Regions from separate parts of the Mesorhizobium sp. M1217 genome, predicted to be linked through region 1. Evidence: predicted binding sites of a transcription regulator. Region 1 holds the regulator's gene; the other holds the start of a gene.
The links. The regulator LexA, encoded in region 1, represses DNA repair genes until DNA is damaged. The targets are predictions, from matches to a motif close to TGTTCNNNNTGTGTTCNG.
Positions count from the first base shown of each region.

Region 2: the regulator LexA is predicted to act here: its motif matches at 10,940-10,957, upstream of NKH37_RS30170 (2'-5' RNA ligase family protein).

Region 1 covers NZ_JAMYMA010000001.1:339,836-354,668, reverse strand. The annotation lists gene gltX (glutamate--tRNA ligase) at 1-1,125, opposite strand, end outside; gene NKH37_RS01800 (ComEC/Rec2 family competence protein) at 1,222-3,687, shown strand; gene lexA (transcriptional repressor LexA) at 3,681-4,412, opposite strand; gene kynU (kynureninase) at 4,885-6,132, shown strand; gene NKH37_RS01785 (hormone-sensitive lipase) at 6,228-7,058, shown strand; gene NKH37_RS01780 (molybdopterin molybdotransferase MoeA) at 7,066-8,271, opposite strand; gene moaC (cyclic pyranopterin monophosphate synthase MoaC) at 8,271-8,777, opposite strand; gene trpC (indole-3-glycerol phosphate synthase TrpC) at 8,780-9,592, opposite strand; gene trpD (anthranilate phosphoribosyltransferase) at 9,597-10,607, opposite strand; gene NKH37_RS01760 (SurA N-terminal domain-containing protein) at 10,604-12,496, opposite strand; gene tpiA (triose-phosphate isomerase) at 12,639-13,406, shown strand; gene secG (preprotein translocase subunit SecG) at 13,570-14,016, shown strand; gene NKH37_RS01745 (L,D-transpeptidase) at 14,216-14,833, shown strand, end outside.
Region 2 covers NZ_JAMYMA010000024.1:74,740-89,572, forward strand. The annotation lists gene NKH37_RS30105 (biotin/lipoyl-containing protein) at 131-367, shown strand; gene NKH37_RS30110 (MaoC family dehydratase) at 369-860, shown strand; gene NKH37_RS30115 (CaiB/BaiF CoA transferase family protein) at 860-2,068, shown strand; gene NKH37_RS30120 (AMP-binding enzyme) at 2,075-2,368, opposite strand; partial or broken gene NKH37_RS30125 (LacI family DNA-binding transcriptional regulator) at 2,367-2,903, shown strand; gene NKH37_RS30130 (substrate-binding domain-containing protein) at 2,989-3,423, shown strand; gene NKH37_RS30135 (fumarylacetoacetate hydrolase family protein) at 3,469-4,626, opposite strand; gene NKH37_RS30140 (NAD(P)/FAD-dependent oxidoreductase) at 4,852-6,135, shown strand; gene NKH37_RS30145 (ABC transporter permease) at 6,220-7,107, shown strand; gene NKH37_RS30150 (ABC transporter permease) at 7,104-7,982, shown strand; gene NKH37_RS30155 (ABC transporter substrate-binding protein) at 7,967-9,037, shown strand; gene NKH37_RS30160 (cupin domain-containing protein) at 9,097-9,705, shown strand; gene NKH37_RS30165 (ABC transporter ATP-binding protein) at 9,695-10,780, shown strand; gene NKH37_RS30170 (2'-5' RNA ligase family protein) at 11,002-11,637, shown strand; gene NKH37_RS30175 (SRPBCC family protein) at 11,655-12,134, opposite strand; gene NKH37_RS30180 (ArsR/SmtB family transcription factor) at 12,137-12,487, opposite strand; gene NKH37_RS30185 (ArsC family reductase) at 12,662-13,015, shown strand; gene NKH37_RS30190 (DUF488 domain-containing protein) at 13,221-13,571, opposite strand; gene NKH37_RS30195 (aminopeptidase) at 13,629-14,833, opposite strand, start outside.

The DNA of each region.
Region 1 (14,833 bases):
CAGGAATGCAGCCCCTTCAACAAGTTCGACCAGCGTCTTGGCGCGCTCCTTCAGGCCTGGCAAAGCGGCAAGCAATTGCGCCTTGCGTCTGTCGTCGAGGCTAGCTGCGATCGCCGGACCGCCGTCGAGATAGGGCAGAGTGGCGATGAAGATGTCGAGCAGCGCCGCGTCGTTCATGCGGCGCATGTGCACGCCGTTCAGCGCCTCGAGCTTGGCGAAGTCGAAACGGGCGGCGCCTTTGTTGACGTCGCCAATGTCGAACCATGCGATCATGTTGGCGATCGACATGATCTCATCGTCGCCGTGGCTCCAGCCAAGCCTCGCCAGATAATTGAGCAGCGCCTCCGGCAGGTAGCCCATGGCGCGATAGGCCTCGACGCCGAGCGCACCGTGCCGTTTCGACAGCTTGGCGCCGTCGGCACCGTGGATCAGCGGGATATGCGACATCGACGGCACCTCCCACCCCATGGCATGGTAGATCACCGTCTGGCGGGCGGCGTTGGTCAAATGGTCGTCGCCGCGGATGATGTGGGTGACGCCCATGTCGTGATCGTCGACGACGACGGCATGCATGTAGGTCGGGTTGCCGTCCGAGCGCAGAATAATGAAATCGTCGAGATCCTTGTTGGGAAAGCGCACGTCGCCCTGGACGCGGTCATGCACAACCGTCTCGCCGTCTGTCGGCGCCTTGATGCGGATCGCCCCCTTGGCGCCGGCCGGCGCCTCGGAGGGGTCGCGGTCGCGCCAGCGGCCGTCATAGCGGGGAGGCAGCCCCTTGGCTCGTGCGCTCTCGCGCATTGCCTCCAACTCGGCAGGCGTCGCGTAACAATAATAGGCCCTGCCCATGCGAACGAGTTCCTCGGCCACCTCGCGATGGCGCGGCGCACGCTCGAACTGCGACACCGGCTCACCGTCCCATGTCAGGCCAAGCCAGGAAAGCCCGTCGAGGATGGCCGCGGTTGCCGCATCGGTGGAACGCTCGCGGTCGGTGTCCTCGATGCGCAGCAGCATCGTGCCGGCTGTGTGCTTGGCATACAGCCAGTTGAACAGCGCCGTGCGCGCCCCGCCAATATGCAGATAGCCGGTGGGCGAGGGGGCAAAACGGGTGACGACCTTGTCGGGCATGGAACTCTCAGGCAGGCGAAGGAAGTGGGTTTGCGGACTTTCGCGCGTTGCGCGTTCATGTAGCATAGGAGGTCGAGGGCGCAAGGGGCAGACCCGATGGCTGTGCGAGGCCGTGGTGCGGGCGAGGGCGAGGACGTTGGCAGCGGCGTCAGCGAACGCTTGCTGTTTGCCGCGCCCGTGCCTGTCCTGCCGGCACCGGCATTGCTGCCGGCTCCACGCTTTGATGCCCCGTCGCTGCCGGCGAGCGACCCAGCAACGGTTCCCGTGCCCGCGGCCGAGCCCATCGTGCGCCTACGCCGGCGTTTCCGCCTCCCGTCACCGTCCCGTATCCGCAACGGCGTAACCTCGGCGGCCGGCCTGGAGCTCGACCGTGGGGTCGCCTTCCTGCTGGTGCCGGTGTTCCTCGCATGCGGGGTGGTCGTATATTTTGCGCTGGCGGTGGAGCCGGCCTTTCCACAGCCGATCGCAATCGTCGCCTTGGTAGCCCTCTGTGCCGTCGCCTCGCGATCGTGGCCCAGAACCCGCCTGTGCTTCATGGCGGCGTTGCTCTGCGCGCTTGGCGTGCTTGCCGCCAAGGTCGAGACCTGGCGTGTTGGAACGCATATGCTCGGTTCCGAAATCTCGACGCGCCTCACGGGTCGCGTCGTATCGTTCGAGCCCATGGCGAGCGGCCGCATCAGGCTGACGATCGATGTGATCTCAACCGCCAGGCCGACACTGCGCTACATGCCGGAACGGGTCCGCGTTTCGGCGATGAAAATACCGGCTGAGCTGACCGCCGGTTCCGAGATCGCCGGCTATGTGCGGCTGCTGCCGCCGACCGGGCCGGTGCGGCCCGACAGCTATGATTTCTCCTTCGACAGCTATTTTGCCGGTATCGGCGGCAGCGGCTTTTTTCTCGGCAATCCGAAAGTCGTGTCGTCGGGCAGCATGCCGTTTGCCGCGCGGCTTTCTTCCGCGATCGAAGACGCGCGCGAATCCATCGCCGACCATATCCGCAGCCGCATCGGCGGCGCCGAGGGCGAGATTGCTGCTGCGCTGATCGTCGGCGTGCGCGCCGGCATTCCCGAGGAGATCAACGAAGCGATGCGGCGTACCGGCATCTACCACATCATCTCCATCTCGGGGCTGCATATGGCGTTGGTCGCCGGCACCATTATGGCGCTGCTGCGCGGCGCCTTTGCGCTGTTTCCCGATTTCTCATCGCGACGGCCGGTCAAGAAATACGCGGCGGCCGCCGCGCTTTTTTCGATTGCGGCCTACCTCGTCTTTTCCGGCATTGTGGTGGCGGCCGAACGCAGCTTCATCATGTTGGCGGTGATGCTTATCGCCGTGCTGTTCGACCGGGCCGCGCTCACCATGCGCAACCTGGCGATCTCGGCCATCGCGGTCATTCTGGTGTCGCCGCACGAGGTGGTCGGTCCGAGCTTCCAGATGTCCTTCGCCGCGACGGCGGCCCTTGTCGGCGCCTATGCAGGCTGGTCCGATTACCGCGCCGGCGGGGCCACCACGCCGCCGCCCCGGCGGTCGCCGCTACGCTTTGCCACTAGAAAGGTACTGATGGGCATGGGCGGCCTGGCGATGACCTCGATCATTGCAGGGAGCGCCACGGCGCTTTTCGCCATATGGCATTTCCAGCGCGTGGCGCCGCTCAGCCTGTTCGCCAATCTGGCCATCATGCCTATCGTCTCACTGGTCGTCATGCCCTTCGCCGTCCTCAGTGCGCTGGCGATGCCGTTCGGCGCGGATGGGCCTTTCCTCTACGTGATGGGCAAGGGGCTGACGGCGATGATCGCCCTGTCCGGGTGGATCTCCGAGCGCTCGCCGATCGATGCGGTCGGGCTGATTTCGCTGAGATCTGTCCTTTTGGTGACGATCGCCCTCGTCATTGCCAGCATGGCGACGACCTGGTTGCGGCTCGTGGCCCTTCCTTTTGCGCTCGCCGGCTTGCTAACGACAACGCAGACGCGCGTACCCGATGTATTGATCTCGGAGGACGCACGGCTCGTCGCGCTGCCGATCGGCAGCGGTGAACTCGCGGTCAACCGGGCACGCCCGAATGAGTTCACCATCGACAACTGGAAACGCGCGCTCACATCAGAGGCTATCGTCGCGCCGGAAACACCTGGAAAGAACGATCCGCAATTCGACATTGCCGATCCGGCCGACTTACCGCCGGGCATGCCGTTCATTTGCACGGACGGTCTCTGCCTTGCCAGGCATCCATCCGGCGCGATCATCGCGCTAGCCAATGACCGCGATACTGCACGGCCAGCCTGCGCCTTTGCCAGCTTGATCGTCATCGACGACGCCACCGCCCATAATCCCTGCTACTACGACCGGCTGGTCCTCGTCGTCACCAAACGGCAACTGGCGCGCGCGGGAAGTGCGGCCGTCTATTTCGATCCACAAGCGGCAACACGCGCCGAAATCCGCTTCGCCGTCGAAAAATCATACCGGCCCTGGCACGTGCAGCGGAAATTTTCACGCGCGGCGCGGGGCATGCCGCCATACCGCAGAGCCGACAAGCCAAAAGCCGGCGCCAAGGGCGCAGCTCAGTAGCGGCGGATCAGCCCAACGAGCTTGCCCTGCACCTTGACCCTGTCTGGTCCGAAGATGCGCGTCTCGTAGGCCGGATTGGCGGCTTCCAGGGCGATCGAGGCGCCCTTGCGGCGGAACCGCTTCAGCGTCGCTTCTTCCTCGTCGACCAGTGCCACCACGATCTCACCGGGGCTCGCCGTATCGGCATTGCGGATGATCACCGTGTCGCCGTCGAAAATGCCAGCCTCGATCATCGAATCGCCTTTGACCTCGAGCGCATAATGCTCGCCGCCCATGATCATGTCCGGCGGCACCGAGATCGAATGCGTCTGGTGCTGGATGGCATCGATCGGCACACCAGCGGCGATGCGGCCCATCACCGGGATAGACACGGCGGCGACGACATCGTCGTCATTGCCGGCTGCAGGGACGCGCGACGATGTCGGCTTGCCTTGCCGAGGACCTTGCCCAAGACTGCCCTGGATGACGCTCGGCGAGAACTTGCGTGCCGCATTGAGGCCGGGGGCGATCGAATCGGGCAGGCGCAGCACCTCCAGCGCACGAGCCCTGTTGGGCAAACGGCGAATGAAGCCGCGCTCCTCCAGCGCCGTAATCAGCCGGTGGATTCCCGATTTGGAAGCCAGGTCGAGCGCTTCCTTCATCTCGTCGAAGGAGGGCGGGATACCGCTTTCCTTCAGCCTTTCGTGGATGAACATAAGCAGTTCGTGTTGTTTGCGTGTCAGCATAGCGACCCCCAACAGAATCAGAAAAACAAACCCAGAACAAACACTATCTGTTCCAGTTGTGTTCCGCAACTGTTTAAAGTTTAATGAATGTATTAGGGCTCGGGTAACGATACCACTCGCCAAACCGGGACGCTGCATTTTCACCGCCGCGGGCCTCATCGCCTTGATTCTGCTTTCGTTTGCGGCCTCTGGGTTTCCAGAAGGCGGCACTGCTATCGGCCGTCAGCCGGCAAAGGGGCACGGAATTGAAGCCGTATCGACTGTGCGGTTTGGTCAATGCACCGTGAACGAAACGAACTCAAAACGCCAACCTTGGGTTGGCTTGGCTCCTGGTTTCCACCGCGTGGTCAGGCAACTTGTCGCCGGTGGAGCCTTGCTGCGCGATACCAGGTAATGGAGAACCGCTCGTGACCGATGGATGCCGTCGATGCGTGTCCGGCGTTGCGGTGAATCTTGGGGGAGCAGACAAATCATGACAGGAATTCCCGATCTCGTGGCCATAAAGGCGTTGGATGCTGCAGATCCGCTGCGCGCGATGCGCGACCGCTTTGTGCTGCCGCAAGGAGTGATCTATCTCGACGGCAATTCGCTAGGGGCCGCTTCGCGTGCCGCTTTCGATGAATTGAGCAAGGCAGCGACCGAAGAATGGGCGCATGATCTCATCCGCGCCTGGAACACGGCCGGCTGGTTCAACATGCCACTCGAACTCGGCGACCAGCTCGGGCGCCTGATCGGTGCCGCGGCCGGCCAGACGGTGGTCTGCGACACGACATCGGTCAACATCTACAAGCTGCTGCACGCCGCCATGGCCATGCGGCCGGAGCGGCAGGTCATCGTCGCCGAGGGCGACAGTTTTCCGACAGATCTCTACATGGCTGAGGGTGTGGTTTCGACGCGAAAAGATACGCTGCTTCGCCTCTCGGGGGTCGACGCGCCGAGCATCGAAGAGCTGATCGACGAAGGCACCGCCGTGGTGCTGGTCAACCACGTCAACTACAAGTCGGGCGAACTGCGCGACATGCCGGCGCTGACGCGCAGGGCCCAGGAAGCCGGGGCGATGATCGTCTGGGATCTCTGCCACACCGCCGGTGCGATGCCAGTCGAGCTCGACAAGGCAAACGCCGATTTTGCCGTTGGCTGCACCTACAAATATCTGAATGGCGGACCGGGCGCGCCTGCCTTCATCTATGCGGCTGAGCGGCATCTTGCCGACATCCAGCAGCCGCTCACCGGCTGGTGGGGCCATGCACGGCCCTTCGCCTTCGAGCCAGGCTATGCGGCCGGCACCGGCATCCGCCGGTTTCTGTGCGGCACCCAGCCGGTCCTGTCGATGCGCACGCTGAAGGGCGCGCTCGACATCTGGAACGATGTCGACATGACGGCGGTGCGCAAGAAGAGCATCGCGCTGGCCGATCTGTTCATCGAGCTTGTCGAGGCAAAGTGCGGCACTTACGGGCTAACGCTCGAAAGCACGCGCGACGGGGAAAAACGCGGCAGCCAGATTTCATTCATGCACGAGCATGGCTACCAGATCATGCGCGCGCTGATCGAACGTGGCGTGATCGGCGATTTTCGCGCGCCATCGACCATGCGCTTCGGCTTCACCCCGCTCTATGTCGGCTATGCCGATGTCTGGCAGGCCGTCGAAGTGCTTGAGGACATCCTGCGCACCGGTGCGTGGAAGGATGCGCGCTTCGCCATCAAGGCGGCTGTCACTTGAGATTGATGCGAGAGCTGGAATCGTGAGGCTGGCGACGACGCGCCGCGCGATGCTCACGCTCGTTGCAGGGCCATATTGCCAGGGGAGGGCGCAGGGTGTTCGAACGTCACATTGCCGATTGGGACAACGCCTATGCCAACGGCGCCAACATAGCCGGCAGCGATCGCTGGCCGGCGGCCTGGGTGGAGCCCGCGGGGGGTTTTCGCGACGTGCTTTCGACCGAGGGCAGGGCACGGCTCGACATCGCCTATGGCGAAAACCCACGCAACCGGCTCGATCTTTTCCTGCCGGCCACCAAGCCCAAGGGGCTCGTGGTGTTCGTCCATGGCGGCTACTGGATGGCATTCGACAAGAGTTTCTGGTCGCATCTTGCCGCTGGCGCTGTTGATCGCGGCTATGCCGTGGCGATGCCGTCCTACACGCTCTGTCCGCAGATGCGCATTGGCGGCATCGTCAAGGAAGTCGGCGCGGCGATCGGCAAGGCGGCGGGGATGGTCGCAGGGCCGCTGATGCTGACCGGACACTCGGCCGGTGGCCATCTTGTTAGCCGGATGGTTACGACGACGACGCCGCTGGCGCCCGAAATTGTCCGGCGCATTCGCCATGTCGTATCGATCTCGGGTGTGCACGATTTGCGCCCGATCATGCGCACCGGCATGAACGAGACGCTGGCGATCGATGAGGCCGAGGCGCAGGCCGAAAGCCCGGTGCTGCTGCGCCCGATGGACAAGGCCCGCCTGACCTGCTGGGCCGGCGGCGGCGAGCGCGCCGAATTCCTGCGCCAGAGCGCGTTACTGGCCAACATCTGGATCGGCCTGGGTGCCGCGACCAGTTCGGTGGTCGAGCCTGACCGGCATCATTTCAACATCATCGACGGTTTGGCCGATCCAGACCATCCGCTGACCCGGACCTTGATCTCGGAGTGAGGCAGGTTCAGCGTAGCATCAGCACGTCGCAAGCGGCGCCCGCCGCCGCGGCGGGCGTGAACGGCGCACGGACGATCAGCCCGTTGGCATCGGCCAGCATTTTCAGCATCGAGGAATCCTGGATGCTGAACGGCGTCGCCACGAGCGTGCCGGCGTCAGCGCTGACAACAGCCCGCACATAATCCTGCCTGAGATCGTTGGCCGGCATGGCAGCGCCGAGCCGTGCCTCACGCATATCCTGCTGAAAGGCGCGGCCGCCGAGCCGCGCCAGCAGCGGCTTCAGGAAGAGCTGGGTGCAGACCAGGCTCGCCACCGGATTGCCGGGCAAGCCGATGCAGCGAATGTCGCCCAGCCGCCCGAACATCAGCGGCTTGCCCGGCCGCATGGCGATCTTCCAGAAATCGAGAGTCATGCCTTGCCCGGTCAGCACGTCATGGACGAAATCGTGGTCACCGACCGAGGCACCGCCCAGCGTGACGATGACGTTCGCGCCAGCCTTCACGGCCTTTTCCACCAGCGCAGCGATCGCCTCCCTGCGGTCCGGCGCGATGCCAAGGTCGAGCACTCGCGCACCGACCGACTGTGCGGCGGCGGCGACACCATAGGCGTTGGAGGAGATGATCTGGTCGGGGCCAAGCTCGCTGCCCGGCGGCAGCAATTCGTCGCCGGTGGCGATGATGGCGACCAACGGCCTTTTGACCACGCCGACCTCGGGCTGGTTGGCCGATGCCGCCAGCGACAAGGCCGCCGGGTCGAGCAGGCGGCCTTTGTGCAGCAGGACGTCGCCTTTGGCGAAATCGAGCCCGAGGCGGCGGATGTTTCGCCCCTGCACCGTCGGCTCCGTCACTTCGACGACACCGCGGCCGAGATCGCGGACGTTCTCCTGGATGACGATGGTGTCGGCGCCTTCGGGAAGCGGCGCGCCGGTGAAGATACGGACGGCCTGCCCCTGCTGCACCGTCCCGGCAAAGCCGCTTCCGGCCGGCGCCATGCCGACCACCGAAAGCTTTGCTGGTAAGGACGCGATATCAGCCGCCCGCACGGCATAGCCGTCCATGGCGGAGGCGTTGAACGGCGGCTGGGTGCGGAGCGCCACAACCGGCTCCGCCAGCACGCGGTCGGCGGCATCCAGCAGCGCGACGCGTTCGCCCTGCAGTGCAGCTGCGCCGTCCAACAGGCGCTCGAGCGCCTCAGCAACTGGGACCAGCGCCATCAGCGGCCTGCCTCGGTGACCCCATCTTCGGTGATCTTGTAGTCGCCGGATTTCCCGCCGGTCTTTTCAACCAGCCTGATGCCGGAGATGACCATGGCGCGGTCGACCGCCTTGGCCATGTCGTAGATGGTCAGGCAAGCGACCGAGACGGCGCTCAGGGCCTCCATCTCAACGCCGGTTTTGCCGGTGACGCGGGTCAATGCTGTGACCTTCAGGCCGGGCAAAGCTGCGTCCGGCTCGATATCGACAGATATCCTGGTCAGCAGCAGTGGATGGCAGAGCGGGATCAGTTCATGCGTCTTCTTGGCCGCCATGATGCCGGCGATACGCGCGGTACCGAGCACGTCGCCCTTCTTGGCATCGCCGGCGAGGATCATGTCCAGCGTCTCGGGCCGCATCGACACGAAGCCCTCCGCGACTGCCGTGCGCACCGTCTCAGCCTTGTCGCCGACATCGACCATGTTGGCTTCGCCGCGCGCGCCAAGATGGGTGAGGGCGGCCGCCATCCTCAGATCGCCTCTGCCGGCGCCTTGCCCGTCAAAAGCAGGCGCGTTGCAGCGGCCACGTCCTGTTGACGCATCAGGCTCTCACCGACCAGAAAAGTGGCGATGCCGCTCCGCTCCAGCCGGCGGCAATCGTCATGCGAAAAGATACCGCTCTCGCTGACCAGAAGGCGGTCGGCGGGCACCATCGCGACCAGCCGTTCCGAGGTCTCGAGGCTGGTTTCGAAGGTCCGGAGATTGCGGTTGTTGATACCGATCAGCCGCGACGACAGCTGCAGCGCGCGTTCCATCTCGGCCTCGTCATGCACTTCGACCAGCGCGTCCATGCCGAGCCCGAAAGCTGTCGCTTCGAGTTCTCTTGCCAACGCGTCGTCGACGCTGGCCATGATGATCAGTATGGCATCGGCGCCCCATGCCCTGGCCTCGTAGACCTGATAGGGATCGAACAGGAAATCCTTGCGCAAGGCAGGCAACTCGACGGCAGCGCGCGCATCGCTGAGGAACGCGGGCGCCCCTTGGAAAGAGGGTGCGTCGGTCAGCACCGAAAGACAGGCGGCGCCGCCTTCCGCATAGGCCCTGGCCAGCGCCGGCGGATCGAAATCGGCGCGGATCAGGCCTTTGGATGGGCTAGCCTTCTTGATTTCGGCAATCAGCGCGAACCTGCCGGATTGGCGCTTTGCTTCAAGGGCGGAAAGAAAGCCGCGCGGCGCTTCGGCGTCCGTTGCCCGTGCCTTGATCTCGGCAAACGGCACTTGCGCCTTGGCCGCCGCGATCTCGTCGCGCTTGTAAGCCTCGATCTTGCGCAGGATGTCGGACATAGTTCTAACCGTTCGAAATCTCGACCAGCCTGTCGAGCACTTTCAGCGCGCGGCCGCTGTCGATGGCCTGCGCCGCCGTCACCATGCCGTCGGCAAGTGTCGTCGCCTTGCCGGCCACCACCAGCCCGGCGCCGGCATTCATCAGCACCGTGTCGCGAAAGGCGCCGGCGGCGCCGCCCAGCATGTCGCGCAGTGCCTGGGCATTGTGGGCGGCGTCGCCGCCGCGCAACTCGTCCTTGGTGTGACGCTTCAGCCCGACCGCTTCCGGGGTCAGCACAAAGCTGCGGATCTCGCCGCCGGCCAATTCGGCGACCTGCGTCTCGCCGGTGGTGGTGATCTCGTCATAACCGTCGCCATGGACGACCCAGGCATGGTCGGCACCAAGCTCCTTCAACGTTTCTGCCACCGGCATGATCCATTCGGGCAGGAACACGCCGACCATCTGCCGTCTGACACTGGCCGGATTGGAAAGCGGACCCAGCAGGTTGAAGATGGTGCGGGTGCCGAGCTCGACCCGGGTCGGGCCGACATGCTTCATCGCCGGGTGGTGCGCCGGCGCGAACATGAAGCCAACTCCGGCCTCGTGGATGCAGCGGCCGATCGTCTCCGGAGGGATGTCGATCTTGACGCCCAACGCGATCAGAACATCGGCGGCGCCGGTCAGCGAGGACAGTCCGCGATTGCCGTGCTTGGCGACGGGCACGCCGCTGCCGGCGATGACGAAGGCGGATGCGGTCGAAATGTTGACGCTGTGCGAATTGTCGCCGCCGGTGCCGACAATGTCGATGGCGCCCTCGGGGGCTTCGACGCGCAGCATCTTGGCGCGCATGGTGGCGACGGCGCCGGCGATCTCGCTGACGGTCTCACCGCGCACCCGCAATGCCATCAGGAAGCCGCCGATCTGGCCGGGGGTGGCGTCACCGGACATGATGATGTCGAAGGCCTCGCGCGCCTCCTCGAAGGAAAGAGCGCTACCGGCGGCGACCTTGGCGATGTGGATCTTCAGCGCGCTCATCTGGCCAGGGCTTGGGTTACGGCCGTCTGATCGATGCGGACGTCATATTGCGTCTGCAACTGCGCCACCAACTGGTCGAGCAGGTCGTCGGACATACCGGAGGTGAAGGATTTCTGCGCGTCCTGGGGTACTGAGTTGGCGTCGGCCCCGGCGGGCTCGAATACCTCGGCAACCTTGAACAGGATCTGTCCGTCGCCCGTGGGCGAGGGGATTAGCCCGGTGCCGCCTTCGCCGACGCCGAACATCGCGGCGGCCCCTTCCTTGCCGAAATCGACGTCGTCAGCATCGCGCTTGACACCGCGCTTGGTCTGCTTTTCGAGCTTGAGCTCACCGGCGATCACCTCGAGCGTGGCGCCGGCCTTGAGACGCTTCTCGAGCTCTTGTGCCTTTGCGGTAAGCCGTTTGGTGGTCTCCGCCGCGGTCCAGTCGGCCACGACCTTCTGGCGGACTTCGTCCAGCGTGCGGTCGCGGGCCGGCGTGATCGCGCTCACGTCATAGAAGACGAAGCCGTTATCGGCGGTGGTGAGGCCTTCATTGTCGGTTCCGGGTTCGGATTCGAACACCGCCTTGATGAGCGCCGGCGATTCCGGCAGGTCTTTGACGATGCTTTCATCCGGCCTTCGGCCGGTGCGGTCGATGGCGTCGATGGTAACGACCTTCAGCTTCAATTTGGCAGCTGCCTCAGCGAGCGAACTGCCGGAGGCGCGAGTATCCTCGTAATTGTCGTGCACGTCCAGCAAGATGCGACTTGCCTCGCCCAGTGCCAGATCCTTGCGGATCTGCTCGGACACTTCGGCCAGCGGCTTCACCACTTCGGGCTTGATCTCGGTGACGCGCAGCAGAACGGGGCCAAAGGCGCCCTGTACGACCGGGCTGACTTCATTGGCGTTGAGCTTGAAGGCAGCATCGGCAACCGCCTTGTCGGCGATCTTGTCCTTGGCCAGCGTGCCGAGCAGGGTGTCGGCCGGCGTCTTGCCTTCGGCGGCGACGATCTTGTCGAAGGTCGCGCCGGTCCTGAGCGAATCGAGCGCCGCCTTGGCAGCATCAGGCGTCTTGAACACAAGCTGCTCGATGGTGCGCATCTCGGGCGTGGTGTAGCGCGCCTTGTTCTTGTTGTAGTCGTCGCTGACCTGTTGATCGGTCACTGCGCTCAAATCCATGATGTCTTCCGGTTCGAGCCTGACATAGGAGAACTTACGGTATTCGGGCGCGGCGTAGGTTTTCTTGTTCTCCCCGAAATAGGCCGAAAGCACGCTGTCGGACGGCGCTTCTATCGGTTCGACCAGCGATTTCGGCAAGGTCAGGTAGTCGATTGTGCGATCTTCGCCGCGATAGAGCGCGACCGCCTTGAAGAATGTATCCGGGGCTTTGAGGCCATCCGAAACCGCCTCGACGATCTGCTGGCGGACCGCCACCTGGGCGCGGTTTTTCAGATAGTCCTCCGGCCGCATGCCGATCTGCCGGAGCAGGTACTCGAAGGTTCGCCTGTCGAAGGTTCCGCCAGGCCCTTTGAACGCCGGGTCTTCGCGGGTCAGTTCGGCCAGCCGGTCCTTGGACAGGCCAAGGCCGAGCTTGCGGGCCTGCTCGTCGAGGACGGCGCCCGAGACGAGTTGCGCCAGCACCTGGTTGTCGATGCCGAGCGCCGTCGCCTGCTCACGGCTGATGCGCTGGCCGAATTGCTGCGACATTACGCTGAGCTGGCGATCGTAGGCGAGGCGGTATTCGTTGATCGAGACCTTGGTGCCTCCGGCCGTAATCACGGCGTCATGGCCGGCAAGACCGCCCATCAGCCGCCCCGAGATGCCCCAGACGGCGAAGCTCAACACCAACAATGACAGCAGCAGTTTCGCGACCCAGGTCCCCGCCGCGCTTCTCAACATACCAAGCATGAGTACTTCCGATTTTTGCGCATTTCGCATGCGCCGAGTCTGAAACAAGCGCAATAGCGCCCTTCCTGCTCACTGTCGATTGCTTTGTGGCCTGATTTTGATAGTGAGAGCCAGCTGGAAATTGCCCGGAGAAACAAATCCCATGACGCCTGGAATCCGCCCGCTCGTCGCCGGCAACTGGAAAATGAACGGGACCAGCGCCTCGCTCAACGAGCTCAGGATGATCGGCAACGGCTTCATGAGCGGGCTCGACGCCGAGACCGAAGCCGTGGTCTGCGTGCCGGCGACCTTGCTTGCGCACGCCGCCGAGATTCTGTCGCGCACGCCGGTCCGGGCCGGTGGTGAGGATTGCCACACCGAGGAAAGCGGCGCCTATACCGGCTGTATTTCGGCGGAGATGCTGAAGGATGCAGGCGCCAGCCATGTCATCGTCGGCCATTCCGAATGCCGTGCTGATCGCAAGGAGAACGATGCCATAGTGCAGGCCAAGGCCTCCGCCGCATGGCGCGCCGGGCTGGTGGCTATCATCTGCATTGGTGAGACAAGAGCCGAACGCGAAGCAGGAGCCACGCTTGACGTGCTGTCGCGCCAGGTTGCGGGCTCGGTACCGCCAAACGCCACGGCGTCCAACAGCGTCATTGCCTATGAGCCGGTATGGGCGATCGGCACCGGCTTGACCCCGACCGCCGCCGACGTCGCCGAGGCGCATGCGCATATCCGTGAAGAACTGGCGCGGAAGCTTGGCAATACGGCGGCCAAGATGCGCATTCTCTACGGCGGCTCGGTCAAGCCGTCCAACGCCGTCGAGTTGCTCGGCGTCAGGAATGTCGACGGCGCGCTGGTCGGCGGCGCCAGCCTGAAGGCAGCGGACTTCCTCGGCATCGCGGAAGCCTATCGAAACATCGCTTGATACCGGGACTGCTTGCTGGATTTGAGCGGACGGCCGGCGCCGGAATCGTTGCAAAGGACGCATTGCTTCCCATATTCCGGCCACGGGCTTGGAAATGCCGTCAAAGCATTGTATTGAGCCGCCTCCAAATCAGCGGCCGCGCAAGGCCTTGCCAGGATAAATTATGGAAACCGTACTGATCGTCGTCCACCTCATGGTCGTGCTCGCGCTTGTCGGCGTGGTGCTGCTGCAGCGCTCCGAAGGCGGCGGTCTCGGCATCGGCGGCGGATCGGGCTTCATGACCGCGCGTGGCGCCGCCAATGCGCTGACGCGGGCGACAGCGATCCTGGCCGCGGCTTTCTTCGTCACTTCGCTGACACTGTCGATCGTTGCGCGCTATGGCGAGAAGCCGATCGACATTCTCGATCGCGTCCCGGCGACCTCGGACGGCGCAGGCAGGGGCGTACTCAACCAATTGCCCGGCACCACGACGCCGCCTTCAGGCAACACGGCGCCGACCCCGCCGTCCGGCAATGGCGCGGCAACGACGCCTCCGGCAACAGCTCCGGCGACGCCGCCAGCGACAAACGGCGCCACCGCGCCGGCCACGCCGCAGGTCCCCAACCAGTAATCGGGCATCTGATGCCGCGATCTGTTGTCGTTTGAACACAGTCGCGGCAAATGCCGCACAATCACGAAGATTCGACCGCGCCCTACGCTTGAGGCGCTTCCGGCTAATCGATTATACATTGCGCGCGGCATTTTCGGCGTCCTTGGGGGGCGCCGGGCGACGCCGTGGGCAACAAGCATTGAACGATCGGATCTTCCCCATGCAGCTTCGCAGCTTCATTTTTGCCGGCCTTTGTGCCGTGCTCAGCCTAGGTGCGCCCGCTTACGCGGCTATGCCGACGGCAAATTCGGCTCATAAAGCCGCGACAACAACTGACGTCGTCAACGTCGCTGCCAAAAGCGATGCGGCGCAATTGAAGCTTCTCAAGAAGAAGAAAGATCCGACGCCGGACGACCTTGCGCAGATCCGCAAGATCGAAGCCAAGATCGCAGCCGACAAGGAAGCCGCTCGCGCCAAGGCACTCGATGCCAGGAAGCTGGCGATGCGCGAGGCGGCGAAAGCCAAGGCCGATGCGGAACGGCAGGCATTCCTTGCCAAGAAGAGCCAGCCGGTCGCGGCGGTCAAGGTGGCTGATGCCAAGCCGGCCAAGAAGAAGACCGTCAACATCATCGAACCGATTGCACCCATCGCGCCGATCCAGTCGGCCGAGCCGATCCCGGCCGAGGCCATGAACGTTGCGCTGACCGGCAACAATGGCGAATTGCGCAGCGAACCGGTCGGGCAGAAGCCGCAGAGCGTCGGGCTGTTCGCGGGACTGTTCGGCGGCACATCGTCTTCATCGATGTCGCTGCTTCCTGAGACGCGCGCGCTCGACGCC
Region 2 (14,833 bases), on a different contig from region 1:
TCGATCTTGGCGGGGGTCTTGTCGTCTGGCAACGAAGAAGTGGGTGTTTTCAAGCGCCCATCCGCCGCGAAGCCTGGCTGCCAGCCGGCGGACTTCCTTCAACCCTCGCCTTGCAGACGGAGAACTGACGATGCGTTCCACACTCAAGATGCCCAAGGTCGGCGATGCCGTCGATGAAGTCGTCATCAGCGAAATCCAGGCCAGCATCGGTGCCAAGATCACCGAGGGGCAAACCCTGTTCACGGTGGAGACCGACAAAACCCAGGTCGAGGTTCCCGCACCCTTCGCCGGAACCGTCATCGAGATATTGATCGCTGTCGGCGATGACGTGAGGACCGGCGCCCCGACCCTGGTGCTCGAGGTCTGACATGCCGAGGGTTCATTCGGCCCGCGACGAAAGGTTTGGCTCGTATCTCGACGACTACGAGATCGGCGACGTGTTCAAGCACTGGCCGGGCAAGACCGTTACCGAGGCCGATGACCACCTCTTTTGCCTGCTGACCATGGCGGCCAGCCCGCTCCACATCGACCGCCATTTCGCCGAGACCGAAATGGCGCAAGGCCGCAATGTCGTCGTCGGCACCTATGTCTACTCGCTGCTTCTCGGCATGAGCGTACCCGACATTTCCGGACGCGCGGTCGCCAATCTCGGCCTTAGCGAGCTGCGCCATCTCGCTCCGTTGTTCCATGGCGATACGCTCTATGGCGAGACCGAAATACTGGCGCAGCGTCCATCCGCCTCCAGGCAGGGCGAGGGGGTTTTGACCGTTCGCACGGATGGGTTCAACCAGGACCGGCTCAAAGTCTGCACATTCACGCGCTCGGTCCTGCTGCCGCTGCGCCCCGGGAAGGACGCGTGATGGACAAGCCGGCTCCGCCAGCGACCAAGACCGTGCCGAAGGCCGAAGCGTCGGGGCCGCTCGACGGCGTCCGCGTCATCGAGCTGGCCACCGTCGTAGCCGGGCCGGGTGCCGGCCGTTATCTTGCTGATTTCGGCGCGGAGGTCATCAAGGTCGAGGGGCCGGGTGGCGATCCGACCCGCCGCATGGGGTGGACCGGTCCGGGGGAAACGGATTCCTATTTCTGGAAACTGGTCAACCGAAACAAGCAGGTCATTGCGCTCGACCTCAAGACCGATACCGGCAAGGAAAATCTCTGGTCGCTGCTGCTCGACGCCAACGTACTGATCGAGAACATGCGGCCGGGCAAGCTCGAGGCGCTGGGTTTTGCGCCGGACGAACTGCTGCGCCGCAATCCCAGGCTGGTGATCCTGCGCATCACCGGTTTCGGCCAGGATGGTCCCTATGCCATGCATCCGGGCTTCGCCACGATTGCCGAGGCGATGAGTGGGTTTTCCGGGCTCCTCGGCGAGGCCGGGGGCCCGCCGCTGCTGCCGCCGATCGCCATGACCGACGAAGTCACCGCCCTTGTCGGCGCCTTTGCGGCGCTGGCGGCGCTGCGTCATGCCGAGCGGACAGGCGAAGGCCAGACAGTCGACGTCAATCTGCTCAACTCGATGTTCCAGATCATGGGGCCGTTACCGTCCGCCTATGCCCATCTCGGCTATCTGCAGCCGCGGCTCGGCTCCGGCATCCCCTACACCGTCCCGCGCGGCACCTATCGTTGCGCCGATGGCGTGTGGGTGGCGATTTCGAGCTCGTCCGATTCCGTCGCCCGCCGCGTCCTGGCCTTGATCGGTCACGGTGACGATCCCCGCTTTGCCGGCTTCCAGGCCCGCAGCCAGAACCGCGAGGCATTGGAGGCCTATGTCGCCGCCTGGGTCGCCGGCCGGCCATCCGAGGAGGTGCTGCGCGAGTTCCGCCGCGTCGATGCGGCAATCGCCAAGGTCCTCGACATGAGGGACATCTTTGACGACGAGCATTTCCGCGCCCGCGGTATGATCGCCGAAGTGGACGGCGTGGTGATGCAGAATGTCGTTGCCGGCATGTCGAAGACACCCGGCCGCCTGCGTCATCAGGGCCGTCCGTTCGACGCCGATACCGAGGCGGTGCTCGCCCGCTTCGCTGGGGGTCGGGGAGCCGCAAAGAAGCCGACGCAGAAGACCTGAACCACTTCAGTCCGGCGCGAGATTTCGGCGCAGCAATTTGCCGTTGGCGCTGCGCGGCAGGCTCGGCACGAAGAACACCTGTTTCGGCCGTTTGTAGGCGGCGAGCCTTTGCCCCGCCAGGGCGACGATATCTTCGGCGCTGACGCTGACGCCTGCCTTGCGCACGACATAGGCCGCGATGACCGAGACATCGTCGCGCACCCGGTGTTCGGCAACGGCGATCTCGGCGACGCCGGGGCAGGGCGCAAGCGCTGCCTCGACTTCCAGCGGCGAGACGCGGAAGTCGCCAGCATTCATCATGTCGCGTTCGATTTTCAGTTTCGCGACATGGAAAACCCGGATTCTGGCGGCGACAATACGCGACGTGGCGCGCGTTTCCGGCGTGTCCGTCGGAACCGTTTCGCGGAGCTTGAACGCGCCTGAGACTGTCAGGCCGGAGACGTTGGGGAAGGTACGCGCGGCAATCCAGTCGCTCGGCTTCCAGCCCGATTCGCGCGCCCAGAACATGCGCCGTCGAAACACCATGACGGTTGGTTTCGTCATCGACGACATTGCCAATCCCTGGCATGCCAGTTGCTTCAAGGCGGTGGACGCGGAAATGCGCCAGCGCGGCTATTCGCTTTACCTGATGAGCACCAACGGCCGCGCCACCGAGGAGGCGGCGGCGATCGACATGCTGCAGCATGGGCGGGCCGACGGCATGATCACGACCATCAACAACGAACAGGATGCGCGCACCATCAAGCGCTTGAAGGAGTTGCGGATTCCATCAGTACTGCTCGATCGCGACATTCCGCTCGAGATCGACGCGGTGCTGACCGAGCACGCCGCCGGGTTACGGCAGGCGACAAGCTATCTGATCGAACTCGGGCACCGTCGCATTGCCATCATCACGGCCGGCAGCGACATCAGGCCGGGCCGTGAACGGGGTGCGCGGCTTCGTCGAGGCGTTCCAGCGCAGCGGCCTGCCGGTGCCGCAGGACCTGATCCGCTCGCAAAGCCTCTCGGTGGACTTCGGTTTCCGCGAGGCCACCGCCCTGTTCCAGATGAAGGAGCGTCCAACCGCCATCATCGCCGCCGGCAACCGCATTCTGGTCGGCGTGCTGCGCGCCATCCAGCAGCAAGGCGTTTCGGTCCCGGGCGATATCTCGCTGATCGGCTGCGACAGGTCGGACGTCGCGCTGCTTTATCCCGGCCCGATCACGCTCATCGACCGGGCCGTCGAGGAGATCGGCCGCACCGCAGCACAGCTTCTGCTGGAGCGGCTCGGCCGCCAGAGCGAGCGGCCGGCGCAACGCATCGCCTTTCCGACCCATCTGATCCTCGGCGGCTCCTGCTTGCCCGTCCCGAAATAGAGGCGGTTCACGGCCTGGTTACTGCCGAATTGGATCGTTCTCTATTCAGATCAGGTCGGCTCTGGCGAGGTCGCGCATCAGATGGCTGGCGCCATAGGTCCAGTGCGGGCAGTCGGGTGACAGCCGCACGCGGTTGACCAAGGCGCCGAACTTGTCCGACGAGATGGTGACGATGTCGCTGACCTTGTGGGTAAAACCCTTGCCTTTTTCGCCGCGATCCTTCGACGGCACGAACATCGTGCCGAGATAGAGCGCGAGCCCGTCCGGGTACTGGTGGTGCGGCCCCATGGCGGCTGCGACCAGCTCTTCCGGCGAACGGCTGATCTCGGCCATCGAACTGGCGCCCTCCAGCGAGAACCCGTCCTCGCCCTCGACCTTCAGCCGTACGACCGCCTTCTTCACGTCGCCGATGGAAAATGTCTCGTCGAACAGCCGGATAAAGGGGCCAAGTGCTGCCGAAGCGTTGTTGTCCTTGGCTTTGCCGAGCAGGAGCGCCGAGCGTCCCTCGACGTCGCGCAGATTGACGTCGTTGCCGATCGTCGCCCCGACAATCCTGCCGCTGCTGGCGGCAATCATGGCGATCTCCGGCTCCGGATTGTTCCATGTCGAAACCGGATGCAGGCCAACATCGGCGCCGAAGCCGACCGAGGCCATCGGCTGGCATTTGGTGAAGATCTCGGCATCGGGCCCGATGCCGACTTCCAGATATTGCGACCAGGCGCCGCGCGCGATCAGCTTGGCCTTGATCTCCATCGCTTCCGGCGAGCCGGGTTTGAGCTTCGACAGATCGTGGCCGATCAGCCCGGCGATGTCGGCTCGAATGGCGTCCGCCTTCTCCGCCGAGCCGCGCGCCTGTTCCTCGATGACGCGCTCGAGCAGGCTGACGACAAAGGTAACGCCAGACGCCTTGATCGCCTGCAGGTCGACGGGGGACAGTAGGTACGGCGTTCCCGGATCGCGCGCTGTCTCGAAACTGTTGGCGGCAATGGCTTCGAGCGGGCCGATCGGCCGCCCCTTGGCCGAGCGGACGTGTCCTGCCGGATCCGGCAATTCGCAAATGTCGCGTACGGTCGGTGCCACATTTGACGTGATGTCGAAGACCGTGCCGTCGCGCACCGTGACCACCAGCGGATGGGAAGCATCGCTCGTCCGGGCGCGGCCTACGAAGAGGCCCTCGGCGGGCAAATGTGTGGCGTTCGTCATGACTTACGTTTCCTGTTGTCTTGTCCTTGGGCCGCGGCACTTTCAACAAATTCCCGCCAAACGTCTATCCCGCTTCCAGGGTGAGCTTTGTCAATTCTTTCCAGCGGTCTTCGCATCGCTGGACCTTGATCGAGCCTGACGTGCGCCAATGGCCATGGAAAACGCTCTTTCAAAATAATGAAATCGTCGCTAGGGTTTTCACTTACTGAAATCTCCAGGTGACGCTTGCGCTTACGGTTTTCCGATCCAATCTGGCAAAAGCCGCGGACAGCAACCGCGTTCCAGTCGCTTTTTCCAGCCGGCCGACGCGTCGATGTCGTCATCGTCGGCGGCGGCATCATGGGGCTGTCGACGGCCTTGCACGCCGCCCGGCTCGGTCTTGCCGTCCAGGTGCTGGACGCCGGCGAAATCGGCAATGGCGCATCCGGCCTGAACGGCGGTCAGGTCATTCCCGGCCTGAAATACGATCCGGACTGGCTGCTGGAGCATTTTGGTCTGGAGCGCGGCGAAGCGCTCGTCAACTTTGCCGCCTCGACCGCTGACACCGTCTTCGAATTGATCCGCGACGAAGGACTGGCGGTGCCGTTCGTCCGTAATGGCTGGATCCAGGCGGCGCATACCGGGACCGCGCTAAAAGCGGCGGCAAACCGGGATCGGCAGTGGCGCGCCCGCGGCGCCGATGTCCGGCTGCTGAGCGCGACGGAGATTGCGACGATGACCGGCGCGCAAGGCTATCTCGGCGGCTGGCTCGATCGCCGCGCCGGTGTCATCGATCCGCTCGCCTACACGTCGGAACTGGCGCGCGTCGCTGCCGCGGCGGGCGTGAAGATCGCCGAACGCCAGAACGTGATGCAGATCAGCAAGGGTGCTGGCATTTGGCACGTTTCGGCGGAAAGCGGCGCCGAACTGAAGGCCAAGGCGGTCGTTCTGGCGACCAACGCCTATACCGGCGGCCTGCTTCCGGGCCTCGCCGAGACGATCGTTCCGCTGCATTCCTTCCAGATCGCGACAGCGCCGCTATCGTCCAATCTCGCCGCGGCGATCCTGCCGGAAGGGCAGCCGGTTTCGGATTCGCGCCGCATCCTCGTCTATTACCGCAAGAGTGCCGACGGCCGGCTGGTGCTCGGCGGGCGCGGCCGCATGGCTTTGCCGAACGGCCCGGCCGACTGGGCGCATCTTGAACGCGCGCTGCTGCGGCTTTATCCGGCGCTGTCAGACATTGCCATTGAAAAGCGGTGGTTCGGCCGGGTGGCAATGACGCCGGACCATCTCCCGCATATCCACGAGCCAGAGAAGGGTCTGCTGGCGGTCGTCGGCTGCCAGGGCCGCGGCATCGGCCTGATGACCGCGCTTGGCGAGCGCATCGCCTCCTATCTGTCGAGCGGCGACACCAGGCAATTGCCGTTCCCGATATCGCCGATCCGGCCGATCCCTTTTCACGCGTTTCGGCAGGTCGGCGTTGCCGCGACCATCGCCTGGTACCGGATGCTGGACGCGTTCGAACGCTGACTTGCATTCCCCAGCGTGAAACAGCTTGACAGTTTCACCAATATGAAAAAAGCTTAGTCGATTTCAAATTTCGACGGACAGTCAATGTCGACCATTGCCGCAACGCAGCCGCTGCCGGAAACCCGGTCTTCGCCAGGCTTCCGTTTCGCTATGCTGCTGCCCGGCGGGCTGGTCACCTTTCTGCTGATCCTTTTCGCCCTTGGCTTGGTGTTCTTCCTTGCCTTCCGCGGCAATGACGGCTCGCTGCTGGGGGCTGGTTTTACCCTTGCGAATTTCGTCACTGTGGCCACCGATCCACTGTACTGGACGGTGACGCTGCGCTCGCTGGGCATCGCCGGCCTGGTCACGCTCGCAACCGTCGTCACCGCCTATCCCGTCGCCTATTATCTGGCTTTCCATGCCGGGCGGCGGCGTGGGCTGCTGCTGTTCCTGCTGACCCTGCCGTTCTGGACCAGCTATCTCCTGCGCGTCTTCGCCTGGAAGATCGTGCTTGCCTATAATGGCGTGCTGAACTCGGCGCTGATTGAAAGCGGCATCTGGTCGGAGCCGACATTGGCGTTCTTGAATACGCCGGCAGCAGTCGTCGTCACGCTCGCCCACGCTTATGCGCCATTCGCTATCCTGCCCATCTACGTGGCGCTGGACACGATCCCGAAATCGCTGCTCGAAGCCGCTTCCGATCTCGGCGCAAAACCGTTCACCAGCTTCCGCCGCGTCGTGCTGCCCAATTCGATGCCCGGCGTGCTGGCTGCGGCCCTCGTCGTTTTTGTGCCGACCGTCGGCGACTACGTCACCCCGGCGCTGGTCGGCGGCCCTGCCAGCACGATGATCGGCACACTGATCCAGGCCGAGTTCGGCAAGGCCAATGACTGGCCGTTCGGCGCCGCACTCGCCGTCGCCGTCATGCTTGTCATTCTCGCCGTGGTGCTGGTGGTGCGCTTCGCCGACCGCCGATACCGCAGCCGCACATGAACACAGCGCGTATCGATGCAAGGCAGGGCGGCGGCTGGCTCGGTGCCTATGTCCTTGCCTATCTGGTGTTCCTGTATTTGCCGATATTGCTGATCCCGCTGTTTTCCTTCAACAATTCCGTCCAGGCGGCATTTCCCCTGCAAGGCTTTACGCTTGAATGGTACGGCACGCTGTTAGGCAATTCGGCGCTGTCCGGTGCGCTCGCCAACAGCCTCGTCATCGGCGCCATTGCCGCCACCGGCGCCACGCTCTGTGGCATCACGGTGTCCTACATGGACCTCTACGGACGCTCGCCGCTGGCCGCCACCATCAGTGCCATAGCGCGGCTGCCGATCCTGATCCCAGGCGTCATCGTCGGCATATCGCTGCTCATCCTCGTCAACCTCGCCGGCTTTGGGCCGTCGCGCATTGCCATTGTGCTCGGCCACATATTGGTGGCGCTGCCGGCGACGGTGGTGGTCATGCGCAGCCGCTTCGCCGCCATCCCGAAGACCATCCGTGAGGCAGCGCTCGACCTCGGCGCCTCCGACTGGACGACCTTCAGGCGGGTGATGCTGCCACTCAGCCTGCCCGCCATTATCTCGGCGTTCATGCTGGCCTTCCTGACCTCGTTCGACGAGTTCATCGTCGCCTTCTTCCTTGCCGGTACCGAGCCGACGCTGCCGCTTTATATCTGGAGCCAGCTGCGCTTCCCGAAATCGCTGCCGACCGTCATGGCGCTGGGCACGGCGATCTTGGCCGTGTCCTTCGTCACCGCCGCACTCGCCGAAATCCTGCGCCATCGCGGGCTTGCCGCCGCTCAGCGGCCAGCGACCGCCAGCCTGTCAAAACCAGAAGAAACCGAAAGAGGAGAACTGCAATGGCATTCGACCTGAAATCGATAACGACAAAGACAGCGAAAACCGGACTGGCCGCCTTCGCGCTGGCGCTTGCGTCGACTGTCGCTTTTGCCGGCGACAAGCTGCAATATTTCACCTGGTCGGGCTATGAGCTGCCCGACTTCAACAAGAGCTTCCTCGCCGCGCACCCGGATGGTGTCGAAGCCTCGATGTTCGGCGACGACGATGACGCTTTCACCAAGGTCAAGGCCGGCTTCCGCCCCGATGTCGCGCACCCATGCTATGACAAGGTGGCGCGCTGGAACAAGGAAGGCCTGCTGCAGCCGATCGACACCAAGCGCATCAAGAACTGGGATTCGATCTTCCCGGTCTTCAAGAACCTGCCCGACCTGCAGGCCGGCGACGGCAAGGTCTGGATGGTGCCGTGGGACTGGGGCAACACCTCGATTCTCTACCGCACCGATCTGGTGAAGAACCCGGAAGCGAGCTGGAACCTGCTCTGGGACAAGCAATATGCCGGGCGCATGGCGACCATCGATGCCGTCCACGACACTCCGGTGGTGGCGGCCCTTCTTGCCGGCGTCAATCCATTCGACATGACGGCGGAACAGATGGACAAGGTTGCGGAGAAACTGCGCGAGCAGCGCCCGCTGCTCTCAAACTACACCACAGACATGACATCGGTCGAACAGGCGCTGGCCAGCGGCCAGCTGGTCGCCGCCATGACCTGGAATGCCTCGGCCACGTCGCTGAAGAAGCAAGGCGTGCCTGTCGAGTTCATGAAGCCGAAGGAAGGCATGCTTACCTGGGCTTGCGGTTTCGTCATGCTCAAGGACGCCAAGAACGTCGACCTCGCCTATGACTTCATCAACAGCCGGCTGGAAACGGACTCGGGCAAATACCTGATCCAGGCCTATGGCTATGGCAGCTCGACCAGCTCGGCTTTCGCTGCCGTGCCGAAGGAGGAGCTGGAGAAATTGCAGCTGCCGTCCGATCCGGAAGTGATGTTGAAGACCACCATCTTCACCGGGCCGATGAAACAGAATGATGAACTCGCCAAGATGTTCGAGAAGGTCAAGGCGGGCGGCTGAGCCTGCTTCTTCCTTCTCCCGCAAGGGGAAGGGAAAGCATTGGCAAAAAGGACGAATGGATGGACATGCTGGACGAAGCGGCTGAGAAGCCGAAGGACGACGCCGACGTCAGGGTCGGCCGGCGCGTGCGGGCGCTCAGGCTGGAGCGTAATCTCTCGCTGGCCGAACTTGCAGCCAAAGCCGGCGTCTCGATCGGAGCGCTGAGCCAGATCGAGCGCGGCATGTCGTCATTGCGGGTCCGAGTGATCTGGCCGCTCGCCGCCGCCCTCGACATCGAGCCGTCCGCGCTGATCGCCGACGGCAACGACGCCGGCAACGATCTTTATTGTGTGCGCGCCAACAGCCGGCGTCAGATCCCGGTCAAGTCGGAAGGCATCGCCAAGTCGCTGCTGTCGCCGCCGGCTGCTGCGCTGACCGGCATGCTGGTGACGGTGGAGGCCGGTGGCGGCACCGCCGAAGCCTACGCCCATGCCGGCCATGAATTCGGGTTCGTCCTTTCGGGCGAGGTCGAGCTGGTGGTCGATTCGACCAGATACGGCCTGAAGGCCGGCGACAGCTTCGCCTTCAAGAGCACCTTGCTGCATGCTTTCCGCAATCCGGGCAGCGAGCGCTGCCAGATCCTGTGGGTCAACACGACCAAGCCGTCCGAGGTTCGCGATGGCACCTGATCCACTCGTCCGGCTGGACAAGGTCTCCAAGATATTCCCCGGCAGCATCGTCGGGCTCGATGCCGTCGATCTCGATATTTCGCGCGGCGAGTTCCTGACCCTGCTCGGACCATCCGGCTGCGGCAAGACCACCAGCCTGCGGGTCATCGCCGGCTTCGAAAGCCCGTCGAGCGGCAAGGTTCTGCTCGAAGGCCGCGACATCAGTGCGCTCAGGCCCTTCGACCGTCCGGTCAATACCGTATTCCAGGACTACGCGCTGTTCCCGCACATGAACGTCGCCGAAAATGTCGGCTTCGGCTTGTCGCTGCGCAAGCTCTCCGGTGCCGAACAGGCAAAGCGCGTCGGCGCAGCGCTCGACATGGTCGGCCTTGCTGAAAAGCTCGGCGCCCGCGTGTCCGAATTGTCGGGTGGCCAGCGCCAGCGCGTCGCGCTTGCCCGCGCCATCGTCTGCGAACCGCGCGTGCTGCTGCTCGACGAGCCGTTATCGGCGCTCGATGCGCATCTGCGCGAACAGATGCAGGTCGAATTGAAGCGACTGCAGTCGCGCCTCGGCACCACTTTCGTCATGGTCACGCACGACCAGACCGAGGCGCTGTCGATCTCTGATCGCATCGTCGTCATGAACAAAGGCCGCATCGAGCAGATTGCGCCGCCGGCGACCCTCTACGACCGGCCCGCCACCAAATTCGTTGCCAGCTTCATCGGCACGATGAACCTTCTGCAGTCGCGCTTCGTCGGCCGTGACGGCGAGCGCTTGCGGTTCGCCGCCGGCGCCCTGCCGCTGGAAGCGGTTTCGGAGACGGGCGAACTGCCTGGCGAGGGCACGGTGCGCACCATCGGCGTGCGTCCAGAGGATTTTTTGGCGACGACCGAAGCGGCGGCCGGCACTGTACCGGTGCGGGTGAACAGCATCGTCTTCCACGGCCGCACCTTGCGCCTTCATGCGGAGCTGGGGCAGGGGACACAGGTGGTGATCGACGCGCCGCGCCGGGCGGAGGGTTTTCAATTCAGCGTCGGCGACGTGGCGCATATCAGCCTGCGCCGTGGCGCCAACTGCCCTATGCTGTCCAGCTAGGCAACGGCCGCGAATACGCCGACCGGGCGATCCACGATTTCCTCGAGATCAAGGGCATCATCGGCGACGGCGCCTGAGCCATCAACATACGGCCGACCGAAATGTGGTTGCGAGCGTTGGTGCTGCCAGTACCGGCGCTTGTATCATTTTCGTTTGATTTGTTCCCTTTTTGTTCTATTCTGCTTGGCTGGGCGGGAATGGCTTTGAGAGGAGCAATGAACATGAATGAGCTGCCCGCATTCAGGATCACCGAAAACGGCCAAGCCGTGTTCAACTGGCAGGAGCTGGATCGGCGCTGGAATGACCGGCTGTTCTTCGCCATTCTTCTTGAAAGTACGATCGCCGTGCCGCTTGCACGCCGGGCCGCCGTCTGGCGGCGAGAATCGGGATTGCGAGGGCAAGTGTTTCCGGCGGAACGCCTGCACATCTCGCTTATTGGGCTCGGCGACTATGATGGACTGCCGGAGGAATTGGTCAAAATCGCCCGCCACGTCGCCTCGATGGTCCAGGCGAAACCGTTTGAGGTGTCGTTCGATCGGTTGTCGGCTTTCGGCGGCGGTGCGTTGGTGCTGCGTGGCAGCGACGGCGTCCCGCCGCTGCAAGCGTTCTGGCGCAATCTTACCGCCCTGATCGCCGACAGCCCGCTGAAGCCCTTTGTGGGGAGCTCCTTTGAACCTCATGTTACATTGCTTCGTGACAAATTGCGGGTTCAAAGGGTTCGAGAACGGGCGATCGAACCCATCAGCTGGACCGTACGTGACTTTGTGCTCATCCGCAGTCTGATCCGGCAAGGCCGGTACGAAGAGCTCGGGCGCTGGCGGTTGAACGGCCACGACGATTCCGTGGCCGCAATGTGAGCCAAGCCAGGGTCCCCTCAGATCGTCTTGACGTAGCCCGCCAACTGATCCGCCACCGTGCCCCAGCCGTCGTAAAAGCCCATCTCCTCGTGGCTGTTGCGCGTGGCTTCGTCGCGGTGGATAGCGGTCGCGGTGTAGCGCGTCGCCTCGCCCTGCGATTGCAGCGATATGACGGCTGTGATGAATGGGTCGCCTGACGGCCGGTAGCCGGGCAGCAGCGCATCGGTCCACACCAGCCGCTCGTTCTGGACGATCTCGAGGTAGCAGCAACGCCTGTCGTTGACCTCCTTGCCGTCGGGCGACTGCATGCGGGTGCGGAACAGACCGCCGGGCCGCAGGTCGATCTCGCAATCGGTGATGATCCACGGCTTCGGCGTGAACCATTGGCGGACATGCTCGGGCTTCGTCAAGGCCGTCCACAGCAGTTCTCGTGGCGCCTCGATCGTCCGTTCGAGCACGAGGTCGAGCTTCGGATCGGGTTGAAAAAACGCGACCATATTCATCTGTCTGTCTCCTTGAGTTTCAGCACGTAGTCGTCGAACTGGTCGAGACGGCGCTCCCACAGCTCACGCTGCTCGGCCAGCCAGCTTTCCGCGAGCTTCAGCGGCTCCGGCGCAAGCCGGTAGGTCCTGACGCGGCCGGCCTTCTCCGAACGCACCAGCCCGCAGCCTTCCAAAACCCTGAGATGCTCGATGAAGGATGGCAGGGCCATCTCGAACGGCTGGGCAAGCTCGCTGACCGAGGCGGGGCTTCGGTTCAGCCGCTCGACCACGCGCCGCCGGGTCGGATCGGCGAGCGCACGGAAAATGCCGTCGATCGGTGGGGGGCTTTCGGTCTGCAGGCTCGTCATGGTCATTTCCTTGCCTCGGCCATTCCGCGTGACCAAAATTAGCTCGGGAAAATAGTTAGGAAAATTCCTTACTATTGGCAAGCGCAAAAATCACGGATGCCTGGCAAGGCAGCTGGAAAAGTGAGAGGCACGGTTTTAGGGTGCCATCAGATTCGACCGATCCGAGGAAGCGTTTTGACGATCACCATGTACGGCATCACCAATTGCGATACGGTCAAGAAGGCGCGTTCCTGGCTGGCGAGCCATGATGTTGCCTATCGCTTTCACGATTACAGGGCAGACGGGCTTGACGCGGATCGGCTGAACGGCTGGTCAGGCAAGGTCGGCTGGGAAATCCTGCTCAACAAGGCGAGCACGACGTTTCGCGAACTGTCGGACGAAGACAGGATGGGTCTAGATGAAAAGAAGGCCAAGGCGCTGATGCTGGCCAAACCGACGATGATAAAGCGACCGGTGCTGGAACTTGGCGATCGCATCCTGGTTGGCTTCAAGCCTGATGTTTATCAAGCGGCGATCCGTAGGAAGTAGGACCGACCCGCCGCGATCCGTCGCGCCCCCCTCTGTCCTGCCGGACATCTCCCTCTCTAGTGGGGAGATTGGATGTCACTTCGGCTTTCGCTAGTCTCCAAAGAAGGGCGCTTTCGGCGAAGCTGCCAATCTCCCCCCTTGAGGGGGAGATGTCCGGCAGGACAGAGAGGGGTGCTGTCCCGCCGGCATGCCGAATTGAGCGCTTCTACTCACGCAAATAGCTCGCCAGCGCCACCGCATTGTTATGCGCCTCGTCATGCGCGCCGTAGAGCAGCGTCACCCGACCTCTGCCCAGCAGAGCGCGCAGCTGGCCGACCGCCTCGCCGTTCCGGTCGAGCTCATCGCGGTATCGCCGCTGGAACTCCGCCCAGCGCGCCGGCTCATGGCCGAACCATTTGCGCAACGCATTGGTTGGCGCGATGTCCTTCAGCCAGACCGTCAGCGCCGCGTCCTCTTTGCGGACGCCGCGAGGCCATACGCGGTCGACGAGCACCCGCTGCCCGTCATCGGGCGCCGGCGGCTCATAGATGCGCTTGACCGCGAGCTCCATTGCCAACTCCGCATGGGCCAGCAGGCGACGCTGCTTGCTGGCTTTCGCTTAGAGATCCCGGGCCTAAACCCACTCGCCTTTGCGCATCACCGGCACGCGGCTGCCGTCCTTATGGACGCCGTCTATGTCGATCTTGTCCGAGCCGATCATCCAGTCGATGTGGATGAAACTCTTGTTGCCGCCGCGCGCCGCGATCGCGTCCTGGCTGAGCGAGGCGCCATCGACGAAGCACTTCGAGTAGCACTGGCCGAGCGCGATGTGGCAGGCGGCGTTCTCGTCGAACAGCGTGTTGAAAAACAAGAGCCCGCTCTTGGCGATCGGCGAGGAATGCGGCACCAGCGCCACCTCGCCGAGACGGCGCGAGCCCTCGTCGGTATCCAGCACCTTTTGCAGCACATCCTCGCCCTTCGTGGCCTTGGCCTCGACGATGCGGCCCGCCTCGAAACGCACCGCAATGCCGTCGATCAGGGTACCCTGATAGGACAGCGGCTTGGTGCTGGTGACATGGCCTTCGACGCGCCTTGCATGCGGCGTGGTGAAAACCTCTTCGGTCGGGATGTTGGGGTTGCAGGTGATGCCGTTCTTGGCGGTCGAGGCGCCGCCCATCCACTCGTGGCCATCGGCCAGCCCGACGGTCAGGTCAGTGCCGGGGCCGGTGAAATGCAGCGCGTGGAAATTGTGGCCGTTCAGCCATTCGGTGCGGCTCTTCAGCGCCGCATTGTGCGCCGTCCAGTTGCCGATCGGGTCTTCGACGTCCACCCGCGAGGCGGCAAAGATGGCGTCGGCGAGCTTGGCCACGGCGACGTCTTCGGCGTCGTCCGGAAACACTTGTTTGGCCCAGGCCTGATCGGGATAAGCCACGATGTTCCAGTTGATGTCGAAGCCGGTGATCTTCTCCAGCGCCGGCTGGTAGGCCATCGAATTCGCCTTGTTGGCACGCGCCACCTTTGCCGGGTCCTGAGAAGAAAGCAGCGACGGATCCTCGCCGCGCACGGCAAGCCTCGCCGCATTATTGGCGAAGGCTTTTGCCATGCCTTCAAAGAGCCAGCCGGCGGCGCGGTCGAAGCCGGCGTCGGCGCCGTAGCGGAAGCGCGCCAGCGTGATCTCGTCATCGTTGAAGATCGGCGTCACCAGGCCCGCACCTGCCTTGTAGGCGTGCTCGACGATCCGCCGCGTCAGAGGCAGCGCGGCGATAGACGAGGTCAGCACCAGATCCTGCCCCGGCTGCAATTGCAGCCCGACCTTGACGGCGACCTCCGCCAGCCTGT